DNA from 4 places in the Endozoicomonas sp. Z74 genome. Region 1 is predicted to be linked to each of the others. Evidence: predicted binding sites of a transcription regulator. Region 1 holds the regulator's gene; each other region holds the start of a gene.
What was found. The regulator FNR, encoded in region 1, switches genes on or off when oxygen is low (the NO sensors DNR and NnrR bind a similar motif). The targets are predictions, from matches to a motif close to TTGATNTANATCAA.
Positions count from the first base shown of each region.

Region 2: the regulator FNR is predicted to act here: its motif matches at 1,491-1,504, upstream of ACNRUY_RS04250 (multiheme c-type cytochrome).
Region 3: the regulator FNR is predicted to act here: its motif matches at 1,448-1,461, upstream of yiaY (L-threonine dehydrogenase).
Region 4: the regulator FNR is predicted to act here: its motif matches at 1,613-1,626, upstream of ubiU (ubiquinone anaerobic biosynthesis protein UbiU).

Region 1 covers NZ_JBLYZI010000013.1:56,662-59,775, forward strand. The annotation lists gene hemN (oxygen-independent coproporphyrinogen III oxidase) at 1-639, shown strand, start outside; gene fnr (fumarate/nitrate reduction transcriptional regulator Fnr) at 1,093-1,851, shown strand; gene ACNRUY_RS05970 (adenine phosphoribosyltransferase) at 1,964-2,521, shown strand; gene ACNRUY_RS05975 (hypothetical protein) at 2,822-3,114, shown strand, end outside.
Region 2 covers NZ_JBLYZI010000009.1:23,367-26,480, reverse strand. The annotation lists gene ACNRUY_RS04250 (multiheme c-type cytochrome) at 1-1,278, opposite strand, end outside; gene ccmA (cytochrome c biogenesis heme-transporting ATPase CcmA) at 1,871-2,536, shown strand; gene ccmB (heme exporter protein CcmB) at 2,533-3,114, shown strand, end outside.
Region 3 covers NZ_JBLYZI010000093.1:19,694-22,807, forward strand. The annotation lists gene ACNRUY_RS20745 (HlyD family secretion protein) at 1-4, opposite strand, end outside; gene ACNRUY_RS20750 (LysR family transcriptional regulator) at 258-1,208, shown strand; gene yiaY (L-threonine dehydrogenase) at 1,554-2,705, shown strand; gene ACNRUY_RS20760 (DASS family sodium-coupled anion symporter) at 2,874-3,114, shown strand, end outside.
Region 4 covers NZ_JBLYZI010000105.1:14,883-17,996, reverse strand. The annotation lists gene ACNRUY_RS21840 (U32 family peptidase) at 1-387, opposite strand, end outside; gene ubiU (ubiquinone anaerobic biosynthesis protein UbiU) at 418-1,425, opposite strand; gene thpR (RNA 2',3'-cyclic phosphodiesterase) at 1,690-2,313, opposite strand; gene menE (o-succinylbenzoate--CoA ligase) at 2,335-3,114, opposite strand, start outside.

The DNA.
Region 1 (3,114 bases):
CGCAGGATCAATGACGACGACCTTCCTGCTCCGGAGGTCAAGTTGGAAATCCTGCAGCAAGCGACTGAAAAGCTGCTGGACCAGGGCTACGTATACATTGGCATGGATCACTTTGCCCTGCCCGATGATGAGCTGGCCACCGCCCAGGAAACCGGAAACCTGCACAGAAACTTCCAGGGTTACACAACTCACAGCCACTGCGATCTTATAGGAATGGGCGTCTCTTCCATCAGCCAGGTGGGCGACACTTACATCCAGAACACCACGGAAGAATCAGACTACTTCACAAAAATCGACAAAGGCCGACTCCCCATGGTCCGGGGACTTCAGATGACAGAAGACGACAAAGTCCGCCAGGCCGTCATCACCCAGCTGATCTGCCACTTCCAGCTCCAACCCGGTAAAATAGAGACACAGTTCGGCATCACCTTTGACACATACTTTGCTGAGGAGCTGGAACGCCTCAAACCTATGATCAATGACGAGCTACTGACGCTGAACGAAGACCGAAGCATTGTGGTAACCCCTAGAGGCAAACTACTGATCCGGAACATCTGCATGCAGTTCGATCATTACCTGAACCAGCCAAAGCCCACGGAAAAGCAGGAGGCAATCCCCCGCTACTCAAAAGTCATCTGACTTTTCCCAGAAAGCTACCGAAAAAGTAGCCACTCCTTCAGTCTTCCGGGCTTATGCATTCGAGCATAAGTCCGACACCCCCCCAGTCAAACATTGACCATTGCTTTGCCTGCGGTATCGGTGCAAAATCGGGCAACACAAATAAACGAACGTACTTCAGACAGTGGCACACCTTTTGTGACACTGTCGGCTCGGTGCTCCAGTGTATTCTGCCCCCCTTAGTTGACGGGGCTTTACGTCAAGAGCCTGGTTCAGAAGCTTGCCAAGGCGAGACGCCCTGAACAAACGACGCAATCGTGTTACTGGAGACAACGTACTGGCACAAGTTGTTTCCACAATAGCATTAAACACCTACTTTAACGCTATTCACTTGCGTATTTACCTAGCTTACACTTCGTTAACAATTTTCATAAAATTGAGTCGATTTTGCCAATACGACTTTGAGGCCTCTCAATGACGTCCAAGCCCAACGTCCGACAGCCAAGCCATGTGGCCTGCAGAGACTGCAGCCTCAGCTCCTTGTGCCTGCCGCTGGCTCTCAGCATTAAAGACATTGACCAGCTGGATCACATCATCAAGCGAGGTCGCCCTCTGAAAAAGGGTGAACACCTCTTCCTCGAGGGTGATCCGTTCAGCAGTGTATTTGCGGTACGTTCAGGGGCGATCAAAACCTACACCGCCACCAACGAAGGTGAAGAACAGATCACCTCCTTCTACCTGCCCAGCGAAATTCTCGGTTTGAGCGGGATGGATACCGACACTTACCCAGTGTCTGCCCAGGCCATGGAAACCACCATGATCTGTGAAATTCCCTTTGAACAGCTGGAAGGGCTCGCGGATCAGTTCCCGGAACTGCGTCGCCACCTGATGCGCCTGATGAGCAAGAAGATCCGGGAAGATCAGCAGATGATGATGCTGCTGTCCAAGAAAAACGCCGACGAACGCATAGCCACCTTCCTGATCAATCTGGCCAGCCGCTTCCGTCGCCGGGGTTTCTCTTCCCAGTCATTCCGACTGTCCATGTCCCGGAACGAAATGGGCAACTACCTGGGACTTGCCGTCGAGACGGTCAGCCGGGTGTTCACAAGGTTCCAGAAAAACGGCCTGATTTCAGCGGTTGGCAAGGAAATTGAAATTCGTAACTCCGTTGAGCTTTGCTCTCTGGCCGGGGGGAAAACCATCGACCCCACCCAGATCGTGACCAGCGCCTGAGGAGAACTGAGGTAGCTTTCCCGGATTGAAGGGCTACCCTGCCAGTAGCCTGTTGGATTCAGTGAGCCCCGTGCTCACTGAGCATCATTGACCGAAACAGAGCCAAAACGGCATGCCCACAGAACAACGCCTACCCGCCCTGGAATACCTTCAATCCCAGATCAGAACCATCCCGGACTGGCCTGAGCCCGGTATTCTTTTCCGTGATATCACCACCCTGTTTGAAAACCCGAAGGCCTGGCGTCTGACCATAGACACTCTGGTGGAACGCTACCAGAATAAAGATGTGGATCGCATTGGCGCACTGGATGCCAGAGGCTTCCTGATCGGCTCAACACTGGCCTACACATTAAACAAACCTCTGGTACTGTTCCGAAAGAAGGGGAAACTGCCCGGCACCACCCTGAGCCAGGAATACCAGCTGGAATACGGCACCGCCACCCTGGAAGTCCATGACGACACCATGAAGCCCGGAGACCGCATTCTGCTGGTTGATGACCTGATCGCAACCGGCGGCACTCTGCTTGCCGCCCATCACCTGATCAGCCAGGCAGGCGCTACCACGTTGGAAGCAGCCGCTATCATCAATCTTCCCGACCTTAAAGGTTCCGAGAAGTTGAATCAGGCAGGAATCCCCACCTTTACCCTCTGTTCTTTTGCAGGCGACTGATAAAAGTCCCCTGACTAATGGGGTTATAGAATATCCGGAATGATACGATAACCCCATTAAGCACAACACCAAGCCTGTTTTCCTTCTGACAAGCCCTTACCGCAAGGGGTTGCTGGCAGACAATAAAACGGGCACTGCCCAAAAGGGTATCGCCTGCTCACTTTACGTATAAGAACAGGGAAAATACCCTGTCACAGACGATCATTAACTGGTATTTTCAAGATAAATCACCCAGCAGAAAAAGCGGTTTCACCCCCTTTGGGGTAGAACGATGACAGCAATAAAAAAGGACTTTGAATTATGGGTATCTGTGCCAGAGAGTTGCGTCATTATGTGGTGCGACCAACACTCAAGCACCTGGCCATGTGGAGCCAGACAGCAGAGAACCTGCTTCTGGGCACCGCTGCCAGGGAATCCGGCCTTGGCTTTCATTTGAAAATCGCCAACCACCAGGCTCTTGGTATTTACCAGATATCACCGCGCATGCATCGCAATATCTGGGACCACTACCTTGGGACACAGCCAGAGTTATCCAGCAGCGTCCGTGGACTGGCCAGTCAGAGGGAATTCCTTTCACACCCCCACCATGAACT
Region 2 (3,114 bases), on a different contig from region 1:
TGTCCATTCGATTTTTTCATCAAACGGGGTTTCGGTGATCAGTCCCTCTTTACTGAGTTGACCCATAAGGGCTTTTCCTGGGCGGGCAAACTTCTCATTATAAAGCGTAACCAGTGCATCAAACTGGGTGTAGAAGCTGTCGACCATGGGTTTGGCGTGACAGGCCTCACAGACATTCTGCATGTCTTTACGGCGATCCTGCCAGCTTTTTGTAGGTTTGCCGAGGGCAAGGTCTTTGGCATCTATTTTTTCAGAGATGGCAGGGCGAAGGTTCCATGAAATTCGGTCTCCCACATCGTGGGTGACCGGAAGCTCACGGGTGGCGGACATGTGGCAGCTGCTGCAGGTTGGGGCTGTGTGATAGTCCTCACCCGCTATCCACTTGGAGTATTCCATCTTCAGGCGGTCAGCATGGGCATGAAAATCAATGCCATGTCTGGACTCTTCGTAGATTTCTTTCTGTGGATGGTCAGGCCCAAGGTGACAATGTCCGCAGGCCTCGGGGCGGCGGGCTTGAGTGATGCTGAATTCGTGCCGGTGGTGGCAGGCAGCGCAGGTTCCTGTTGAGCCGTCAGGATTGATTCTCCCTATTCCGGTGTTGGGCCAGGTCGCCGGGTCAAGGTCGCCGTTCTTCAGTACTTTCACCTCAGAGCCATGGCACTGCCAGCAACCAGACACCGCCGCAGGGGATTCGCCCCCGAGGGTGAGCTTCGTGCTCTCAGGGTTTTTCCTGGCGCTTTCTCCCTTGCTGGATGTACCTTCAATGACTTCTGCCAGCATATTGTCCAGAGAGCCAATGATCTTGCCTGCGCTGGCATGGTGGCTTCTCATGAACTCCTCTGCTTCTTTTGAGTGACACTTACCGCAATCTTTTGGTGACACGATAACGGATATGTTAAAGCCTTTATGTTTGATGGCGTCCTTGTCAGAGGCATTGGCCCCATGGCACTCGAAACAGCCAACGTTGGCCCCATAGTGTTTGGACATCCCCCATTGGGCATAAATTGAGGGGTGTTCTTCCTTATGACATGCAGCGCAGGCCTGACTTTCCGGGCTCAGTTGAGGGTAGGGTTTTAATATCAGAGCTTTGGGGGCTGCATGGGACTCAAGCGTCCCTGAAAAGAGGTATTCCATCACTACCCATCCGGAGAAGACAGTGCCTGCCAGCAGTAGAAAACTGCAGATAACCGTGAAAGGGCTGAAAAAACGCCGACTGTTGCTTGCAGGGTGGGAAGGACTTTCTTTGCCTGATAAAGGTTTGCGTGATGAAGATGCCATGGGGATGAGGTCAAGGTTAAGTACAGAATGTACAACACCGCCTTCTCACCCCAGGTTCCTGATTCTCTAGCCCCAGAGGGCTTGAGTCGTAACACGGTTTTGAGGAACCTGTATCCGGGTTGAATGGCAGTATTGCGCTTATACGGTCAGCACTTGTATATTCCGCGACTGAAGCTTAACTCCAGGGTTGATGTGGTGTTGTCGATCACCGCTTGATACTGAGCAATTCCAGCCCCCATGTTTTATGGGGCGAACTCAAGCGGTAAAGTTGATGAGTAACCGTCATTAGCCCCACCGTATAAAGCTATTGAGGGCGGTGGGCACACTGGTTCATCACTCAAACTAATAAGTCTTGCGTCGTCAAGGTTAGAAAAGATATTCATTTTTGCAAGTTTTGTAAGAACTAAAAATACGACCTTTGCAGTCTTTTTTCTGCATGGGTATATGAGTGATGTTGTATAGTGGTGCAGCCTCCTGGGGAGGCATGAAGGGGGCTATAAAGGAATCGATGAGCCATGTTGTCGATGGTTGCCTTTGTGTCTCAAGTCAGTAATCTTGTGTTTTGTTTCTAATTTGATGACGGGTCCATCCATTGTTAGAGGTTATTCAACTTGAGTGTGAGCGGGATGACAGACGGCTGTTTACGAATCTATCCTTTACCCTTTCTCCAGGGGAGTTGCTGCAGATAGAGGGGAGGAACGGAGCGGGCAAGACCACGCTTTTGAGAATTCTTGCAGGCCTTTCCTCTGCCTGGACTGGACGGATTCTCTGGCAGGGTAAACCGATGGCTAAGGTCTATGCAGACTTTCGCCTTGCCTGCTATTTTCTGGGACACCGGCCGGGCCTCAAGCTTGAACTGACTCCCCTGGAAAACCTCTCCTGGCGGTTGCAGCTGGCGAACAGCCCTGCGGGTCATACCGCTCTGTATGATGCTTTGGAAAAAGTGGGGCTTTCCGGGTATGAGCAGGTCCCATGCAGTCACCTTTCCGCTGGTCAGTTGCGCAGGGTTGCCCTGGCAGGGCTGTTGGCCAGTCGCGCGACGCTCTGGATTCTGGATGAACCCTTTACCGCCATTGATGTGGATGGGGTCAGCTGGCTGGAATCCCTGCTCAGCGATCATGGGGACCAGGGAGGAATGGTTCTGGTCACCAGCCATCAGCCTCTGAAGGACCCCCGTGGTCATCTGCGAAAACTCAAGCTGGAATCTTTTTCAGGAGCGTCTTTGTCAGGAGAGAGTGGAGCAGGAGGGTGTTCATGAGTGCAGTGAACCCAGGCTCAATGAATGGTCTTTCTGCCTGCATGGCATTGATCCGTCGGGATTTGACCCTTGCTTTTCGCTCTCCGGGTCAAACCGTAAACCCCATGGCTTTTTTCCTGATGGTGGCCTCGTTGTTTCCCCTGGGGATTACCCCGGACCGGGAGACACTTGCGGTTCTGTCCGGCGGGATTTTGTGGATCGGAGCGCTGCTTTCGGTTTTGCTATCACTGGATTCGCTGTTCAGGAGTGATCAGGAGGATGGCGCTCTTGACCAGCTGTTGCTCTCCCCTCATCCCTTACCACTATTGGTATTGGCCAAAGTGTTTTGTCACTGGCTCACTACCGGGCTGTGTCTGACCCTGATGGCACCGGTGCTGGCTTTGATGTTACATATGCCCGAACAGGCGTATCCTGCTCTTTTGATCAGCCTGCTACTGGGTACACCGGTGCTCAGCCTTGCAGGGGCGATCGGTGCGGCGCTCACCGTTAAGATTCAGCGCGGAGGGGTACTGTTAACGTTGCTCTCCCTTCCTCTTTATATCCCGGTGTTGATATTTGCCACCGGGGCGGTGAATGCG
Region 3 (3,114 bases), on a different contig from region 1:
CCATAAAAAGAAGACACTTCTCTGATATTCCCGCCTCGATGCCTGGCAGAAAATAGCAATTGAACGGATGCTTTCGTCGTTTACTGTGAAAATGTCTGGTTTAACCGGGGTTAACGGGCTACTGACATTTTCAGGGTTCAGGAAGAGCGACACTGGTCGCTCTAAAATGCTGCAAAGCGGAAAGGTACCACTGGACACCATAGGGGGGTAGCCCGCAAAATCTCAAAACACTGTTGCCTGAAAGAAACAATCACCCAATGATTGACCTGAATGAAGTACAGATATTCACCAGGGTGGTGGAGTGCGGCAGCATCACCGCCGCAGCCAAACGGCTGGAACTTCAGAAATCCACTGTCAGCCGCAAACTGGCAGCCATGGAGGCCCGCCTTGGAGCCCGATTGCTGAACCGGACCACCCGGAACATCCATCTAACGGAAATCGGCAAGTCTCACTACCAGCAGTGTGCAAAGATCATCCAGCAGTGGGAGGCTTCCGAGCATGCTGTCGGCCTGGCGGGGGACGAGCCAAAGGGTTCCATCCAAATGTTGATGCCCATGGAACTGGGTCAGACTCTGATGAGCAACCTGATTCTGGAGTTCCTGCTGGAAAACCCGGCCATTACGGTGCACGCTGAAATGACCAACCGGGAACCCCGGATGGCCAAAGAAGGCCTGGACCTGTTCTTCAGAGTGGGAAAACCCAGGGATTCGGCACTGTACGCCCGGTGGCTTTTTTCCATTAGTCGCGGACTGTATGCCAGTGAGGCCTATATTGAGCGATACGGCCTGCCGGAAACACCCGATGAACTCAAGCATCATCAGTGCGTAGAACTTCAAACTGAGCTGTCCAGTGGCTACTGGTCCCTGTCACGATCTACTCCCCACGGAAAACAACAGGAGACGATCAAACCCTCAGGGCGATTCCGGGTCAACAGCATCAGCAGCTGCCTGGATGCGGCATTGGCCGGGTTTGGCATTGCCTGCCTGCCAGCCCAGCGCGTAAGGTCAACGTCAAAAAGCCACCTGGTGCAGGTACTTCCCCAGTGGCAAATGCTCGATGCGGATGTATATGCCCTGTACCCGGACCGTAAACTCCTGCCCGCAACCGTCCGTTATTTTCTTGATTTTCTGTTGCAACGGTTGAAACAGAAGGCCCATGAAGGTGAGCATATCGGTGTGATTAATTTCGAACCACGGGCGCTCCCCTGAGCCACGGGTTTTCAATTTATTCAAAAGACTGAAAATACGTCTCCGCCATTTAATGAACAGCCAGAACTTTTTTATTTTCACCCTGAGAGTGCCGATTTAAAATCGGCAAAGCAAACTAATATTCTGCACATACCTTCAAATAATAAATATCAGTTTTTTTGAACCTGCATTAATTTTTTTTGCCCCACCAATACCCTGACGATTAATTAAAAAACCGTTCAAATCATTAGAAATAATTATTGACTTAAATCAACACCTCCTTCAGAAACAGCCCATATGATAAATTCAATTTGAATTTTCACCGTCATTTTTTAAACAGTCTTATAAGCATTAAGAGGTCCGAACATGCCTGCTATGAAATTCTTTATGCCCCAGGTTAATCAGATGGGCAGCGGTTGCCTGGAAAGTGCACTTTCTGATATCGCCAAGCTGGGCTTTCAAAAAGCGCTGATCATTACTGACCATGTGCTGAACAAAATTGGACTGGTCGGTTCAGTGGTTGAGCAGTTGGGTAAAAAGGGCATTTCCTCCGTTATCTTTGATGGCACACAGCCAAATCCCACCTGTGGCAATGTAGAAGACGGCCTTTCTCTTTTGAAAGCAAACGACTGTGACTTTGTGATTTCCCTGGGAGGAGGCTCCCCCCACGACTGTGCAAAAGGGGTTGCCCTTGTGGCTGCCAATGGCGGCCATATCCGTGACTATGAAGGCGTTGATGTTTCAGAAAAGCCCCAATTCCCTCTGGTGGCCATCAATACCACCGCGGGAACCGCCAGTGAGATCACCCGGTTCTGCATCATTACCGACGAACAACGTCATGTGAAAATGGCCATTGTGGATAAAAACACCACTCCACTGATGTCCGTAAATGACCCTGCCCTGATGGTTGGAATGCCAAAGTCCCTCACCGCAGCCACCGGTATGGATGCCCTGACCCACGCCGTGGAGGCTTATGTTTCAACCATCGCCACACCGGTCACCGATTGCTGCGCCCTCAAGGCCATTGAATTGATCCGGGATCATCTTGAAACCGCAGTTCACGATGGCAATAACCTTGAAGCCCGTGAGCAGATGGCCTATGCCCAACTGCTGGCAGGCATGGCTTTCAATAACGCCAGTCTGGGGTATGTCCATGCCATGGCTCATCAACTGGGTGGCTTTTACGATCTCCCCCATGGCGTGTGCAACGCCATCCTGTTGCCCCACGTGCAGGCTTACAACGCCCAGGTCTGCCCAGAGCGTTTAAGGGACGTCGCCAAAGCTCTGGGAGAAGACGTCTCCGGCCTGTCAGTAGAGGAAGGTGCAGAAAAAGCCATTGACGCCATCAAGTCTCTGTCCGCCAGAATTGATATTCCCCAGGGACTGAAAACCCTGGGTGTTAAGGAAGCGGATTTTGCCGTTCTCACAGAAAACGCCCTCAAGGATGCCTGCGGCCTGACCAACCCGAAACAGGCCAGTGCGGAAGAAATCACCGCCATCTTTGCCAACGCAATGTAACCAACACCCCTGCCAGAAAGTAATACTCGTTAATGTTTTCTGGCAGGTATTTCTGGATAAATACAAAAATCAAAACAACAGTGGCATCTTCTATCAGAACTTTTCCAGTCAGATAGTCTATATCTTATCTATATCAATCCCTTCTTAAACCACTGATACAACGTTCACATGAACAACAATAATTCCGGTTTCAACCGGCAGAAACTCCTGGCGATCCTCCTTCCCCCTGCGGTTGGGCTGATGATCTGGCTTGCACCCACTCCAGACGGTTTGAATGCCCAAAGCTGGGGATACCTGGCCATCTTCATAGCCGTCGTCATTGCCCTGGTAACAGAGCCCATACCTGCCGCACTTGCCGGATTGACTGGAGTCGTTGTGGCTATTGTTCTGCGCCTGGTTCCTCTGGAAC
Region 4 (3,114 bases), on a different contig from region 1:
CAACACCTTCAGGGACTCAGCACTGTAGAGGTTGACCGATGGACCGGTATAAAAAGGCACCCCCGCTTTGGACAGATAGTGAACCGCCGCCATATCATTGGCTTCAACCTGATAGTCACCGTTTTCACAAACCCGACGGATCTGGGCCAGCTCCGACTCTGCCTCAACCAGGGTCATGGTGGAAAAAACCACCTCCTTGCCTTTGTCCTGCAGCATGGAGGCAATGACAAGCCAGTCCTCCAGTTTCATTTCCCGGCGCTTTGAACACACCACTTCGCCCAGATAAACCCGGTCAACCACCGAGTCAGATACTTTTTCGTAAAACGCCAATACTTCTTCTCTGGGCCAGAAGAACAACAGAGGTCCCAGGGTAATCTCCAAGCTCATACCGTTAACCTTTCATCCTGAGTGTACGGGTTATTGCCATGGTCTGCTGTAGGCTCCCAGCGTCGTCTGGCTACCTTCCGACAACCTTGCTAGGCTGTTCATCCACTGGGCCTGAGGAGCAAAACCTTCCGGATTGGCCTGATAGCTGTCCAGAGCCTGGCGCCAGATTTTGACCACTTCAGCCACATAGGCAGGACTGCGCTGCCTTCCTTCTATCTTCACAGCCGAAATTCCGGCTTTGTGCAGCTGAGGAATTAAATCAAGGGTGTTCAGGCTGGTCGGCTCCTCAATGGCATGGCTGACTTTGCCTTCAACATTGAAACGGCCTTTGCAGAGGGTTGGGTAACCCGCCTGCTCCCGGGCACCGAAACGGTCAATCAGAAGGCCTCCCAGACGGGTTTCCATACCGGAATCCGTTGCCTGCCAGCGAACTGCAGATGCGGGGGAACAGGCTCCTGCCGTATTGGGCGACTCACCGGTCACATAGGAGGAAAGGATACAGCGCCCCTCCGCCATGATGCAGAGGCTGCCAAAGGCAAACACTTCCAGCTCAACGGGGCTCTTTGGTGCCAGCCGCTCTACCTGCTTGAGGGACAGCACTCTGGGCAGGACGGCCCGCTTAATGCCAAAATGATCATGATAAAAAGACAGGCTGCCATGATTGGTGGCCGATGCCTGGACAGAAAGGTGAAGATTCAGGTCTGGATACCGTGTACTGGCGTATTTCAACACGCTGATATCCGACGCAATCAATGCATCCACCCCATAATCCGCACAGGTATCCACGGCTCTCTGCCAGCGGTGCCAGTTACCTGCCTGGGCAAAGGTATTGACCGCAACAAACAGGCGTACCTTTTTGCCTGCAGGATTGCACCGCACATAATCCAGTGCCTTCAGGGCTTTTTTGTCGGAAAAGTTCAGGCCGGCAAAGTGCCGGGCGTTGGTTTCATCCCTGAATCCGATATAGACGGCATCAGCACCATGATCAACCGCCGCTTTCAGGGAAGGGTAATTACCGGCAGGACAAACCAGTTCCATAGAGAGTTCCGAAGCGATGAGTGAGCAACCATGGAGGGTCACCCGCTTCCATGGCTTCGAACCGGGTTTGGCTTTTCAGCAAGATCCACTGAAACTGAACAAAGAGCCTCAAACACTGGACTCCTAAAGGATCAGAAAAAGGGCAAACCACAGCCGGTTAACGTAACATTCCCCTACTAAAAGCGAGTTGACCCTTATCAACAGAACAGAAAAAACGCATAAATCACCCGAAATGGACTTCAGGAACTCTCCACAAGGTCTTAATCAGGCACTGATTGCCAGAGGCTGCAGAGGGAAAACATCCAGCGCCTGATAACGGACTCCGTCCGCTACTGGTTCACTTTTAAACAGCACCACTTCACCTGCCGTCATTCGAAAACTGGGCATATGATAAAAATGGTTATGATCTACGGGCTTTGAGCCTTTAAAACGCCCCAAAGTCACATGGGCTCGAAAACGCCGATGCTCCGGTTCAAAGCCTGACTGAACCGCTGCCCTTTCACAAAGCTCCGCAAGACGCGACAGCTCCTGTCCAGAGTGCATTTCCAGTGCCAGCACCCGTGGGTGACGGGTATTCGGGTAACAGGCAAAACAGCCCGTCATGCAGTCAAAAACCGCTTGACTGGACAACCCCTTCCTCAGGTTTTCGGCCAATGCCTCCAGCTGGTTTTGCCTGCAGTTCCCAAGAAACTTCAGCGTTATGTGCTGCTTCTGCGGTGGAACCCAGCGGAGCCCGTGGCAAAGCACATCTCCCGCCCGGTGCTGGGCTTTTTTATTCAGGGTGGCAGCCAGTTCAAGGGGCATTCTGACCGCAAGAAATGCCCTTACCGTTCCCATGTTACTGGAAATGTTACAGCTGTCGTCAATGTATGAACGCGTTCTTTTCATCGCTGGTTAACTTCAATAGGATTACCTGTTCACGTTAACCCTGTTTGACAGGGCCTGGAAAAAACCACGATCGATCTTGATTCCCATCTGCCGGACATCGGCGGGAAAAAGATGGATGCGTTGGGGTATTTTAAATCCCGCTATCATGCACCTAAGTTGCGACTTTGTATACTCCTCATCCAGGCAACCATCAACGGTCTGAACATAAGCCTCGGGCCGCTGGCCAAACTCCTGATCATTGACCGCCACCACCACCGCCTGAACCACTTCAGGCAGAGTGAGCAAAGCCTGCTCAACTTCCTCCGGATGAATGTTTTCCCCACCGGAAATCATCATATGATCCCTGCGTCCACTAACGAGAATCTGCCCATTCAGCCAGCGCCCCTGATCACCACTGTGATACCACCCCTGTTGATCCCGCAGTGAAATCAACCGGCCACGGTCATAATACCCCTGGGCCAGCGTCTCTCCCCGAACCAGAATTTCCCCCTGACCATCAATCATCACGTCCCGATAGGGCAGAACGCCACCGGAGGTAATGCCCTGCTCGGTAAAATCCGGCGAGCCCGTGCAGACCTGGGAGGCCATCTCGGTCATGCCGTAGGTAGTTAATACCCGAATCCCCTGTTTCTTAACCTTATCCACCAGCTGGGGGGATGCCAGCCCGCCACCGAGCAGGATAAACCGGACGCCTTTCCGATATAAATCAGCGCCTTGCTCAAGCAGTCGAAACAACTGGGTGTTCACCAGGGATAAATGACTGACGTCTTCCTTTTCCAGAATATCCTGAAGCGGGGTTTC